Regions from separate parts of the Lysobacter sp. K5869 genome, predicted to be linked through region 1. Evidence: riboswitches for the same ligand, from Rfam matches in the RefSeq annotation. Region 1 holds a riboswitch; the other holds the start of a gene.
What was found. Region 1 has a riboswitch for S-adenosylhomocysteine ahead of ahcY (adenosylhomocysteinase). Riboswitches for the same ligand answer to the same signal wherever they lie in the genome.
Positions count from the first base shown of each region.

Region 2: another riboswitch for S-adenosylhomocysteine. It lies ahead of J5226_RS05290 (hypothetical protein); the one in region 1 lies ahead of ahcY (adenosylhomocysteinase).

Region 1 covers NZ_CP072597.1:5,730,761-5,736,351, forward strand. The annotation lists gene J5226_RS24300 (prolyl oligopeptidase family serine peptidase) at 1-1,171, opposite strand, end outside; S-adenosyl-L-homocysteine riboswitch at 1,408-1,484, shown strand; gene ahcY (adenosylhomocysteinase) at 1,546-2,976, shown strand; gene J5226_RS24310 (hypothetical protein) at 3,089-3,259, opposite strand; gene J5226_RS24315 (hypothetical protein) at 3,568-3,744, shown strand; gene J5226_RS24320 (YcaO-like family protein) at 3,821-5,095, shown strand; gene J5226_RS24325 (response regulator) at 5,304-5,591, opposite strand, start outside.
Region 2 covers NZ_CP072597.1:1,229,480-1,235,070, reverse strand. The annotation lists gene ggt (gamma-glutamyltransferase) at 1-574, shown strand, start outside; S-adenosyl-L-homocysteine riboswitch at 958-1,035, shown strand; gene J5226_RS05290 (hypothetical protein) at 1,051-2,004, shown strand; gene J5226_RS05285 (gamma-glutamylcyclotransferase family protein) at 2,103-2,450, shown strand; gene J5226_RS05280 (TCR/Tet family MFS transporter) at 2,447-3,766, opposite strand; gene J5226_RS05275 (TetR/AcrR family transcriptional regulator C-terminal domain-containing protein) at 3,857-4,480, shown strand; gene J5226_RS05270 (STY0301 family protein) at 4,564-4,923, shown strand; gene J5226_RS05265 (AAA family ATPase) at 4,970-5,591, opposite strand, start outside.

The sequences.
Region 1 (5,591 bases):
CCGCGCGCGCCGGGTCGCCGCCGTCCTGCGCCTCGGCCCACACCAGCGTGGCCGGCGCGTCGCCGCGCCACTGCACCTCGCGCGGGCCGGTCGGCACCGCGTCGTTGCCGGTCGGCAGGCCGTCCACCAGCGGCAGGCGCGCGATTTCGTATTCGAAGCGGCCGTTGCCGTCGAGCACTTCGACCCGGCGCGCGAACATGTCGGCCGGCACCAGATACGAGAACGGCCGCTCCAGGCGCGTGGTCAGCACATGGCGGCCGTCGGGCGAGACCGAGGCGCGCATGAACAAGTCCGGCGCGCCGAGCTTGGTCGTTTGCCCGGCCAGATCCACGCTCGCCAATTGCGAACGCAGGTAATAGGCGAACAGGCGCGCATCGCTCTCGTTGCGCAGCAGATCCTGATAGGTGCGCACTTGCCGCACGCCGCCGCCGGACTGGCTTTCCTGCGTGGCCGGGCCGCTCGGCGCGGCGGCCGCGGCCGGCGCTTCGCCCTGATCGTCGGGCTGCAGGCGCACCAGCAGACGGCGGCTGTCGGGCATCCATTCGTAGCCGCGGCCGGCGACGGTGTTGAGGCCGGAGACGAGCTTGCGCGCGCGCCGGGTTTCCAGTTCCACCAGCCACAGCTCGTTGGCGCCGCTGGCGGCGTCGACGCGGTTGAACGCGAGCCAGCGCTGATCGGGCGACCATTGCAGCGTCGCCAGCGACAGCGGCGACGGCAAACCCTCGATCGGCACGGTCTTGCCGCTGGCGATCTCCAGCAGTTCCAAACCGCTGCCGAAACTGAAACGGCTGGCCGCGCGCACGCGCGGATGGATGCGCATGCCGGCGAGCTTGAGCTCGGGTTGCGCGACCACCTCGATGCCCGGCAGCGACGGCGTGCGCACCATCGACACCAGATCGCGATGCGGGCTGATCGACAGCTGCGGCGGACGCGGCGCATCGACGATGGCTTGCAGCGGCTTGGGCGGCAGTTGATAGCCCTCGCCCCACGCGCTCGCGGCGGCCGGCGCGGCGGCGGCGGTTTTGCCGGCCTTGGCCGCCGGCGCGGCCTGCGCCGACAGACACAGCGCCAGCGCCGCCGGCAGCAACAGCCGCGCGATCGACGCCGGCGAACGGCGGCCGCGGGGCGGCGTGGAAAGGCGGCGGGCGAAGCGGCGCGCGGGCGAATTCATGCGGATCGGTCCTCGGATGCGGAGATATCGGAACGCGCGCCGCCCGCGGCCGTCCGCGTCGCGGCCGGCGGCGATGCGCGGCCGCGCTCCCCGTCCCGAGCTTAGCCGGCCCGCGCGCCGCCGCGCCTATGCCGATGGGGGCGGTTCGCGCCGCGCGCCGCGACGGCGGTCGCGTTCAGCCTCGCGCTCGCCCGTCTTTGGGCGGGCGTCGGCCCCGCGATATACTTCGCGCTCAGCCCGCCGAGGGGCGCTGCGACCGTGACGGACACGGCCAGGCTCGGCGAGGCGCAGGTCCCAACGGCGCCCGGTTTGAGTCTTCGCGACTCGCCGGACCCGGCATCCCGCCGGCTCCCCCCGCACTGGAGCTAATCCGCATGAACGCTGTACCCAAGACCTTCTCGACCGAAGGCGATTACAAGGTCGCCGACATTTCCCTGGCCGACTGGGGCCGCAAGGAAATCGACATCGCCGAGCACGAAATGCCGGGCCTGATGTCGATCCGCAAGAAGTACGCCGCCGCGCAATCGCTCAAGGGCGTGCGCGTGACCGGCTCGCTGCACATGACCATCCAGACCGCGGTGCTGATCGAGACCCTGCGCGACCTCGGCGCCGACGTGCGCTGGGCCTCGTGCAACATCTTCTCGACCCAGGACCACGCCGCCGCGGCGATCGCCGCCAGCGGCACCCCGGTGTTCGCCTGGAAGGGCGAGTCGCTGGAGGAATACTGGGACTGCACCCTCGCCGCGCTGAGCTTCCCCAACGGCCAGGGCCCGGAGCTGGTCGTCGACGACGGCGGCGACGTGACCCTGCTGATCCACAAGGGCTATGAGCTCGAGAACGGCGACGGCTGGGTCAACACCCCGTCGGGCAACCACGAAGAGCAAGTCATCAAGAACCTGCTCAAGCGCGTCCACGCCGAGCGCCCGGGCTTCTGGCACGAAGTGGTCAAGCATTGGAAGGGCGTCTCGGAAGAGACCACCACCGGCGTGCACCGCCTGTACCAGCTGGCCGAAGCCGGCACCCTGCTGATCCCGGCGATCAACGTCAACGACTCGGTCACCAAGTCCAAGTTCGACAACCTCTACGGCTGCCGCGAGTCGCTGGCCGACGGCCTCAAGCGCGCGATGGACGTGATGCTGGCCGGCAAGGTCGCGGTGGTGTGCGGCTACGGCGACGTCGGCAAGGGCTCGGCCCACTCGCTGCGCGCTTACGGCGCCCGCGTCGTGGTCACCGAGATCGACCCGATCAACGCGCTGCAGGCGGCGATGGAAGGCTTCGAGGTCAACACCGTCGAAAGCACCCTGGGCCGCGGCGACATCTACGTCACCACCACCGGCAACAAGGACGTGCTGACCCTGGACCACATGTCGAAGATGAAGGACCAGGCCATCGTCTGCAACATCGGCCACTTCGACAACGAGATCCAGGTCGACGCGCTGAACGCGTCGGGCGCCAAGCGCCTGAACATCAAGCCGCAGGTCGACAAGTACACCTTCGCCAACGGCAACTCGATCTTCCTGCTGGCCGAAGGCCGCCTGGTCAACCTCGGCTGCGCCACCGGCCACCCGAGCTTCGTGATGTCGAACTCGTTCTCCAACCAGACCCTCGCCCAGATCGACCTGTGGGCGAACAAGGACAGCTACGAGCCGAAGGTCTACATCCTGCCGAAGAAGCTCGACGAGGAAGTCGCGCGTCTGCACCTGGAAAAGATCGGCGTGAAGCTGACCACGCTGACCGACGAGCAGGCCCAGTACCTGGGCGTGTCGGTGGACGGTCCGTACAAGCCGGATCATTACCGCTACTGATCGGTTCGCCTTCGGGCGCTATCGACGCAACGAAATCGGGCGCCTTGGGCGCCCGATTTCGTTGCGGCCGTCGATCGGGGAGCCGGCGTCGGCCGCGCCCCCGCGGCGCGCATCAGGGCCGCTTGCCGCGCCTGCGCGCATACAAGGCCCCGGCGAGCGGCGCGTACACCGCCAACAGCCACATCAACGACGTAAGCTCGAAAGCCACGACGATCAGCGCAAGCGTCACGCCGATCCCGCCAGCGACCGCGAGGACGAGCGTATCGGTGAATGCGGTTTTCATGCGATCCGTTCCTCGCTCCAGACGGCGCCGACGCTGGGTCTTGTCTACTACGGCGCCGGCCGCTCCCGCAACTCACGCCGCCCGGACTCGGTTGCGTCGCGTCTCCCATAGGCCGCGCGCCGCCTCCGTCGGTCGCCTCGTCCCCCGGCCGACGGGCCGTTTGTGATCCCGATCACTGACCGCTCAGCGCCGCCGCCCGAGCCTGGACCCGCAGCCGCCGGCTGCGGCACAAGGACGAACCGCAGGCCCGGCGCCATCGCGTCCGGCGTAACGTCCTTGGGCCTCCTTCGAACCACAGGAGTCGCATCATGGGCAACGAGCGTCCCGCAGTGATCAAGACCGTGCTTCAGAAAGGATCGGCCATTCCGGCCAGCGAAGCCCTGCGCGCCAACAGCGCCTCGGCCGCCGAGTTCAAGGCCGCGATGGTCGAACTCAACGCCCCGACGGCGCAGGAACAGTCCTTCCTCGACGAGTTCGCCAAGTAAGCGGCCCGCGCCGCCGGCGCGTGGCGCGCGTTCGCGCGCGCCACGCGTTCGCCGTCCACGCATCGGAGCAGCGACGATGATTCCGTACGAACGCGAGCGCAGCCTCGACGACGCCGACCGCATCCTGCGCGAATGCATCGCGCGCCGCGGCTGGTGCGTCGACACCGACCGCTTGGGCGAGGGCTTGGTCACGGCCAAATGCTTCCTGCTCGACGCCGACGGCCAGGTGCTGAGCTTCGGCGGCGGCAAGGGCGAGGCGGACGCGGCCTATACCGGCGCGCTGTACGAAGCGGTCGAACACTATTACTGCAAGGCCTCGGCGCTGCCGCAGCGGTGGGATTATCCGAGCGCGCGCGCGATCGCCGAGGACCCGCGCTACGCCGCGCTGCCGTTCCTGTCGTGCTTCGCCGAACAAGCCGAGCGGCGCCTGGCGTGTCGCGATTACATCGCGTATTCGGGCGACGAAACCCTGCCCGTGCCGCTGTTCCTGACCTTTCCCGATTACCCGGGCGGCGCCCGCGCCGCCGACCCGCGCGACGAGTTCGACTACGCCAGCGCCATGCGCTTCGGCTCCAACAGCGGCACCGCGATCGGCGCCAGCTTCGAGGAAGCGGCGCTGCACGGCATCGGCGAGATCCTCGAACGCGACGCATGGTCGTTGTTCCTGATCGCGCACTACCTCGGCGGCGAGCGCGCGTACGGACGCTGGATCGAACCGTCCTCGCTGCCCGACGACCTCGCGCGCATCCACCGCATCGCCGAACGGCGCATCGGCGGCCCGATCCGCCTGATCGACATGACCACCGATCTGGCCTACCCGGCGTTCATCGCCGTCGCCGAACAGCGGCTGGAAGACGAAGTCGTGTTCTCGCACGGCTGCGGCGCCTCGCCGTATCCGCGCCACGCCGCCCTGCGCGCCTTGAGCGAACTGGTGCAATGCGTGGACATCAAGCAAGACACCGAGCACCTCGCCGGCCTGGACCGGCTCGCGCTGGAGCTGCTGGCCGGCTACCCGCGCCTGCGCGATTGCGCGATGGGCGAGATCGATCCGCGCCGCCTGCATCGCGGCCCCTGGGACTACGCCGAGCCCGAGCGAATGACGCCGCAGCGGCTGCTGCCGGCGGTCGTCGCCGGCTTACGCGAACGGGGGCTCGACTTGTACTACGCGGTCAACCATCGCGAGGGCGACGATTTCTGCGTGGTCAGCAGTCTGTCGCCGGAGCTGGAGCGGTTTTTCCTGGTCTCCACCGGCGTGGTGATGGCGCCGGGGCGGCGTGGGAGCGAGTTCCTGCGCAAGCACCGTGCGGCTGCCGCGCGGACGGATGAGCCGGAATTGCGCGTCGAAGCCTGAAGCGACGCCTCATCGGATCTTCGCCCGACCGCGCCGGCTCGCCGACGGCGACGCCGCGCCCGCGCAGCGGTGGGTGCGGCCTCGCGCGGTACGGACCAGCGATAACCGATCCCGCCGCGGCCCGCGCCAATCGCAGCCGGTGGCGGCTCGGAACGTCATCGACAAAACGGCAGCGGCCGGCGTCGTCGGGCGCTCCCGCACACCCGCCCTACAACGACAAGCGCTCGCGCAACTCCCGCGACTGCCGCCGCGACACCTCGATCCGGCTGCCGTCCTTGAGCTCCAGTTCGTAGCCGTCGCCCACGGCCAGTTCCACCGATTTCACCGAGCGCAGGTTCACCAGGGTGTTGCGGTTGGCGCGGAAGAACAGCGACGGGTCCAGCCGCGCCTCCAGCGCGCTCAGGCTGCGCGCGAGCAGCGCGCATTCGTTGCGGAACCAGACCCGCGCGTAGTTGCCGTCGACGACGATGCGGTGGACTTCGCGCAAGGCCACGAA
Region 2 (5,591 bases), 1.5 Mb from region 1:
TTACATGACCGTGGCCGATGCCGACGGCATGATGGTGTCGCTGATCCAGTCCAACTACCGCGGCATGGGCAGCGGCATGGCGCCGCCGGGGCTGGGCTTCATCTTCCAGGACCGCGGCGAGCAGTTCGTGCTCAAGGAAGGCCACCCGAACTCGTTCGCGCCCGGCAAGCGGCCGTTCCACACCATCATTCCCGCGTTCGTGACCAAGGACGGCAAGCCGTGGCTGTCGTTCGGGGTGATGGGCGGCGCGATGCAGCCGCAGGGCCACGCCCAGATCGTCATGAATCTGATCGACTTCGGCATGAACCTGCAGGAAGCCGGCGACGCGCCGCGCATCCAGCACGACGGCTCGACCGAACCGGCCGGGCAGATGGTGGCGATGAGCGACGGCGGCGAACTCGATCTGGAAACCGGCTTCTCCTACGAGACCGTGCGCGAACTGGTGCGGCGCGGGCACAGCGTGCGCTTCGCGCTGGGGCCGTACGGCGGGTATCAGGCGATCATGGTCAATCCGAACGGCGGCTACATCGGCGCGAGCGAGTCGCGCAAAGACGGGCAGGCGGCGGGGTATTGAGCGCCGCCTCGCAGGTAGGAGCGGCGTAAGCCGCGATCGCGGGGGCGCGGCTACGACGAAAGTCGCGTCGTAGCCGCGATGTCGCGGTCGCAGCTCACGCAGCTCCTACACTCGCCCCCTGTAGGAGCTGCGCAAGCTGCGACCGCGAACTCCTAACAACGACGAACCCCGCCTACCGCCGCACCGCACCGCACCGCACCGCACCGCACCGCACCGCACCGCGAAAAATTTTCGCGCGCCCCCAACCGACCCCGCGAAGGTTTCGCTATTTCGCCCCACGCGCGAATTCCGCGTTGACAGCCCGCCGCATCGCAGCGAACACTGCGCCGGCATCGCGACGCGATGCATCCACTGCGCGAACGCCGACACGGCGCCGCGCGTCCGGATCCGAGGGGTGCTGCGACGGGGCCGACGCTCCGCCACGCTCGGGCCGCGATGCCGAGCAAGGGCGCCCTCCCGATCATCCTGGAGGCGTCATGCCTGTTTCCGATCCGCACTCGTTCGTCACCGATCCGCACGCGCCGGGCTTCGCGCGCTTCGATCCCCCGCTCTCGCTCGCCCTGGTCGTCTCCGACGTCCAACCCGAACCGCACGAAGACGACGCCGGCCTGATCGCCGCGTTGCGCGCGCACGGCATCCACGTCCACGCCCGCATCTGGAGCGATCCGGCGGTGGATTGGGCCGCGCACGATGCGCTGCTGGTGCGCAGCACCTGGGATTACTTCGAACGCTACACCGAGTTCCTGCAGTGGTATCAGCGCATCGAGGCGCTGCGTCGCCCGATCGCCAATCCGCTGCCGCTGCTGGTGTGGAACAGCGACAAGCGCTATTTGCTCGAACTCGCCGCGCAAGGCGTGGCGATCATTCCGACCGTGCACGCGCGCGGCGGCGAGCTCGACGCCGCGCTGGCGCCGTTGCAGGGCGAGGTGGTGGTCAAGCCCAGCGTCAGCGGCGGCGCCTGGAACACGGTGCGCGGGCGCATCGGCGACGAGGCCTTCGCTCAAGCCGTGGCGCGATTGCCGCGCGAGCTGGATTACCTGATCCAGCCGTTCGTGCCGCAAGTGGTCGAGGAAGGCGAGTGGTCGCTGCTGTTCTTCGGCGGCCTCTACAGCCATGCCGTGCTGAAGAAGCCGGCGCAGGACGATTACCGCGTGCAGACCTACTACGGCGGCACGGCGGCGGTCACCGAGCCGCCCGCGCCGCTGTTGGCCTCGGCGCGGCGCGCGCTCGACGCGGTGGCGGCGCTGGGCTATCGCGATCATGCGTATGTGCGCGTGGACGGCGTGGTGGTCGAGGGCGAGTTCCAGCTGATGGAGCTGGAGTTCATCGAACCGTTCCTGCATCTGGCCGCGCACCCGCCGGCCGCGCGCTTGTTCGCCGCGCAGCTGGCGCAGCGTTGGTCGGCGTTGCGCGAGACCGCCGCGGCCTGAACGGCCGCGCACCGCACCGTCGTCGGCCGCGCGCGGCGATTGCGCGCGCGGCCGGCGCCGCTTAGCGTTCCGGTTCACGCACCGACGACGACATCGCCATGAGCGCCGCCCACGATCAACGTTTGTTTTCCTACGGCACCCTGCAATTGCCGGCCGTGCAGCAGGCCACCTTCGGCCGCTTGCTGCACGGCGAAGCCGACGCCTTGGTCGGCTTCCGCCGCGCGATGGTGAAGATCGAAGACCCGCAGGTCGTCGCCACCAGCGGCGAAACCCATCACCCCATCGTCGAGCCCAGCGGCGACGACGCCGACCGCGTCGCCGGCACGGTGTTCGCGATCAGCGCCGAGGAACTGGCGCGCGCCGACGCGTACGAAGTCGACGACTACCGCCGCGTCGAGGCCATGCTGGCCTCGGGCGGCCGCGCCTGGGTGTACGTGAAGGCTTAACCGGCCGCCGCCGCGTCGGCGGATTCGTCGCCGCCGGCCGCCGCGCGCGGGCCGCGCAGCAAGGCGCGCAGCGCCGGCACGCACGGCAGGTACAGCGCCGCGCCGATCACCCACACCCAGCCGTCCCAATGGCCGGCGCCGGCGACGTAGACCGCGCCGAACAGCAGCGGGCCGATCACCGCGGCGAGACTGGCGAGGCTGGCGAGCACGCCTTGCAGCGCGCCTTGGCGGGCTTCGTCGGTGCGTTCGCTCGACATCGCCAGCAAGGCCGGCCCGCCGATGCCGCCGCCGGCGGCGAGCAACAAGCCCGGCGCCAGCGTGGCGACGCTGCGGGCGAAGGCGAAGGCCAGATAGCCGAGCACGTCGGAAATCACCCCGCCGAGCAAGGTCTTGGCCGGGCCGAAACGTTCGCTGATGCGGCCGGTGGCGAAGGCCTGGAACAGCGAGTGGATGACGCCGAACGCGGCCAGCGACAGGCCGACCGCGGTCGGGTTCCAGCCGAAACGGTCGTGGCCGTAGATCGCCCACAGCGTGCCCGGCACCTGCCCGGCCAGCTGCATCGCCAGATACAGCCACAGCAGCGGCGCCAGATCCGGCAGGCGGCTCAGCTCGCGCAGCGAATGCCACGGCGCCAGCTCGCGCAGCGAGGGCGCGCGCGCCGGGGCGGCGTCGCGGGCGCGCGGCGGCTCGGGCAGCGCCAGCCACGCCAAAGCGAAGTTCAACAGCGCCAGCGCGGCCGCGGCCACGAACGGCGCGCGCAGCCACATCGCGCCGAGCACGCCGCCGATCACCGGGCCGGCGACCAAGCCCAGGCCGAACGCCGCGCCGAGCCAGCCGTAACGGCGCGCGCGCTGGGATTCGTCGGAGATGTCGGCGATGTAGGCGCCGGCCACCGAACCGCTGGCGCCGCTGATGCCGGCGATGGCGCGGCCCAGGTACAGCAGCGACAGCCACGGCGCGCAGGCCATCAGCAGGTAGTCCAGCGAGCTGCCGAACAGCGAGCACAGCAGCACCGGGCGGCGGCCGAAGCGGTCGCTGAGCGCGCCCAGCGCGGGCGCGCAGACGAACTGCATCAGCGCGTACAGCGCGGTCAGCGCGCCGGCGTGCAGGGCGAGGTTGTTCTGCAGGCCGAAGGCGTCGAGCAACTGCGGCATGACCGGGGCGATCAGGCCGATGCCGATGGCGTCGAGCACGACCGTGGCCAGGATCAGGATCAGGGCGAAGCGGGCGCCGGACGGGAGCGGGGGCGCGGCCGGCGGGGGAGCCGGGGCGGCGGCGGATTCGGCCGGCGCGGAGGAGGAGGTCGGGGTGCGCATGGCAATTCCCTATCAGTGATAGATTCGCCGCGAATGCTAATCTATCGCCGATAGGGGAACAAGCCCCCGGCCGCCTGGAGGACCGACCCGATGAAATTGCAGCGCGAGACCGTGGTCGCCGCCGCCCTGAAACTGCTCGACGAGGTCGGCATGGACGGCCTGACCACGCGCCGTCTGGCCCAGGAACTGGGCGTGCAGCAGCCCAGCCTGTACTGGCACTTCAAGAACAAGCGCGAACTGCTCGACGCCCTGGCCGAGGCGATGCTGGCCGAGCAGCAGCCGGCCGATCACGCCGACTACCCCGACTGGCGCGAGTGGATGGCCGCCCAGGCCCACGCCTTCCGCCGCTGCCTGCGCGCGCACCGCGACGGCGCCCGCGTGCACATCGGCACCCGCCCGCAGACCGCCGAGTTCGGCGAGGGCGAAACCGAGATGGCCTATCTGGTCGCCGCCGGCTTCACCCCGGCCGACGCCCTGCGCGCGCTGATTTCGCTGAGCTACTACACGATCGGCTGGCTGCTGGAGGAACAAGCCGCGACCGAAGCCGGCCGCGGCCCGGGGCAAGCGCCGCTGGCGCCGGACCCGCAGCGTTATCCGCTGATGGCGCAGGCGCAGACGGTGCTGAGCCAGAACGATGTCGACGCGGATTACGAGTACGGTTTGCGCGCGTTGATCGCCGGGTTCGAGGCGATGATGGCGCGGCGCGCCGGCTGAGCGGCGCCGGGCCGGTCGGGCGCGCGCGCCGGCGACTGCGCTAGATTGGGCGCGGGGATTGCCACCACGACCGGGATCAACGCATGTCCGTCTATGCCGCCGTGCTCGCCACCGCGCTGCAGTTCGCCGGCTGTCCGCCGTCGATCCTGGATCAACAGAGCCTGGCCAAGCCGGTGCCGCCGCAGTGGAGCGTCGAGGTCAGCCTGGGACGGCGCCATCTGGCCCGTGTTTGGGTCTACGACGGCCCGCCGGCGCAGCTGAAGATCGTGGACGGCATCAAGCGTGGCCAGGAATGGACCGAATGGCGCCCCGGCGAGGCCGACGTCTGGGTCGAATGCCGCTACCAGGATTCGGGGATCGTGCTCGCGCGCCATCTCGGCAAGGTGAAGTCGTGCCTGTTCGTTCCGCGCGGTTCGGGCGCCTCGTTCGATTGCTCGAACTGAGCAGCGGCGCGAACGACCATCGCGCGGCGCCGCGCGCGCACCGCGCTCAGTCCGCCGACACCGTCCGCCCGCGCGCCCACTCGCGCAGCTGGGTCACCTGCTCGCCCATCACCACCGACAGCGGCCGGGTCTGCTTGAGTTCGGCGCGCACCTGGAAATCCGAGAGCGCGGTGCCGGCGGCGTGCGCGGCGTACATCGCCGCGACGATGGCCTGTTCGATCTCGGCGCCGGAAAAGCCGTCGCTGGCCGCGGCGAGCGCGGGCAAGTCGAACCCGGCCGGATCGAGCGAACGCCGGCGCAGGTGGATCGCGAACAATTCCTCGCGCACGTCCGCCGCCGGCAGATCGACGAAGAAGATTTCGTCGAAGCGGCCCTTGCGCAGCAGCTCCGGCGGCAGCGCGTCGATCTGGTTGGCGGTGGCGACCAGAAACAGTTTCGAGCGGCGCTCGGCCATCCAGGTCAGCAGATAGCCGAGCACGCGGCGCGACACGCCGCCGTCGGTGTCGCCGCTGTCGGCCAGGCCTTTTTCGATCTCGTCGATCCACAGCACCGCCGGCGCCAGCTGCTCGGCCGAGGCCAGCGCGGCGCGCAGGTTCTTTTCGGTTTCGCCGTGGAACTTGTCGTACAAGGTGCCGAAGTCCAGCCGCACCAGCGGCACGCCGAAACCG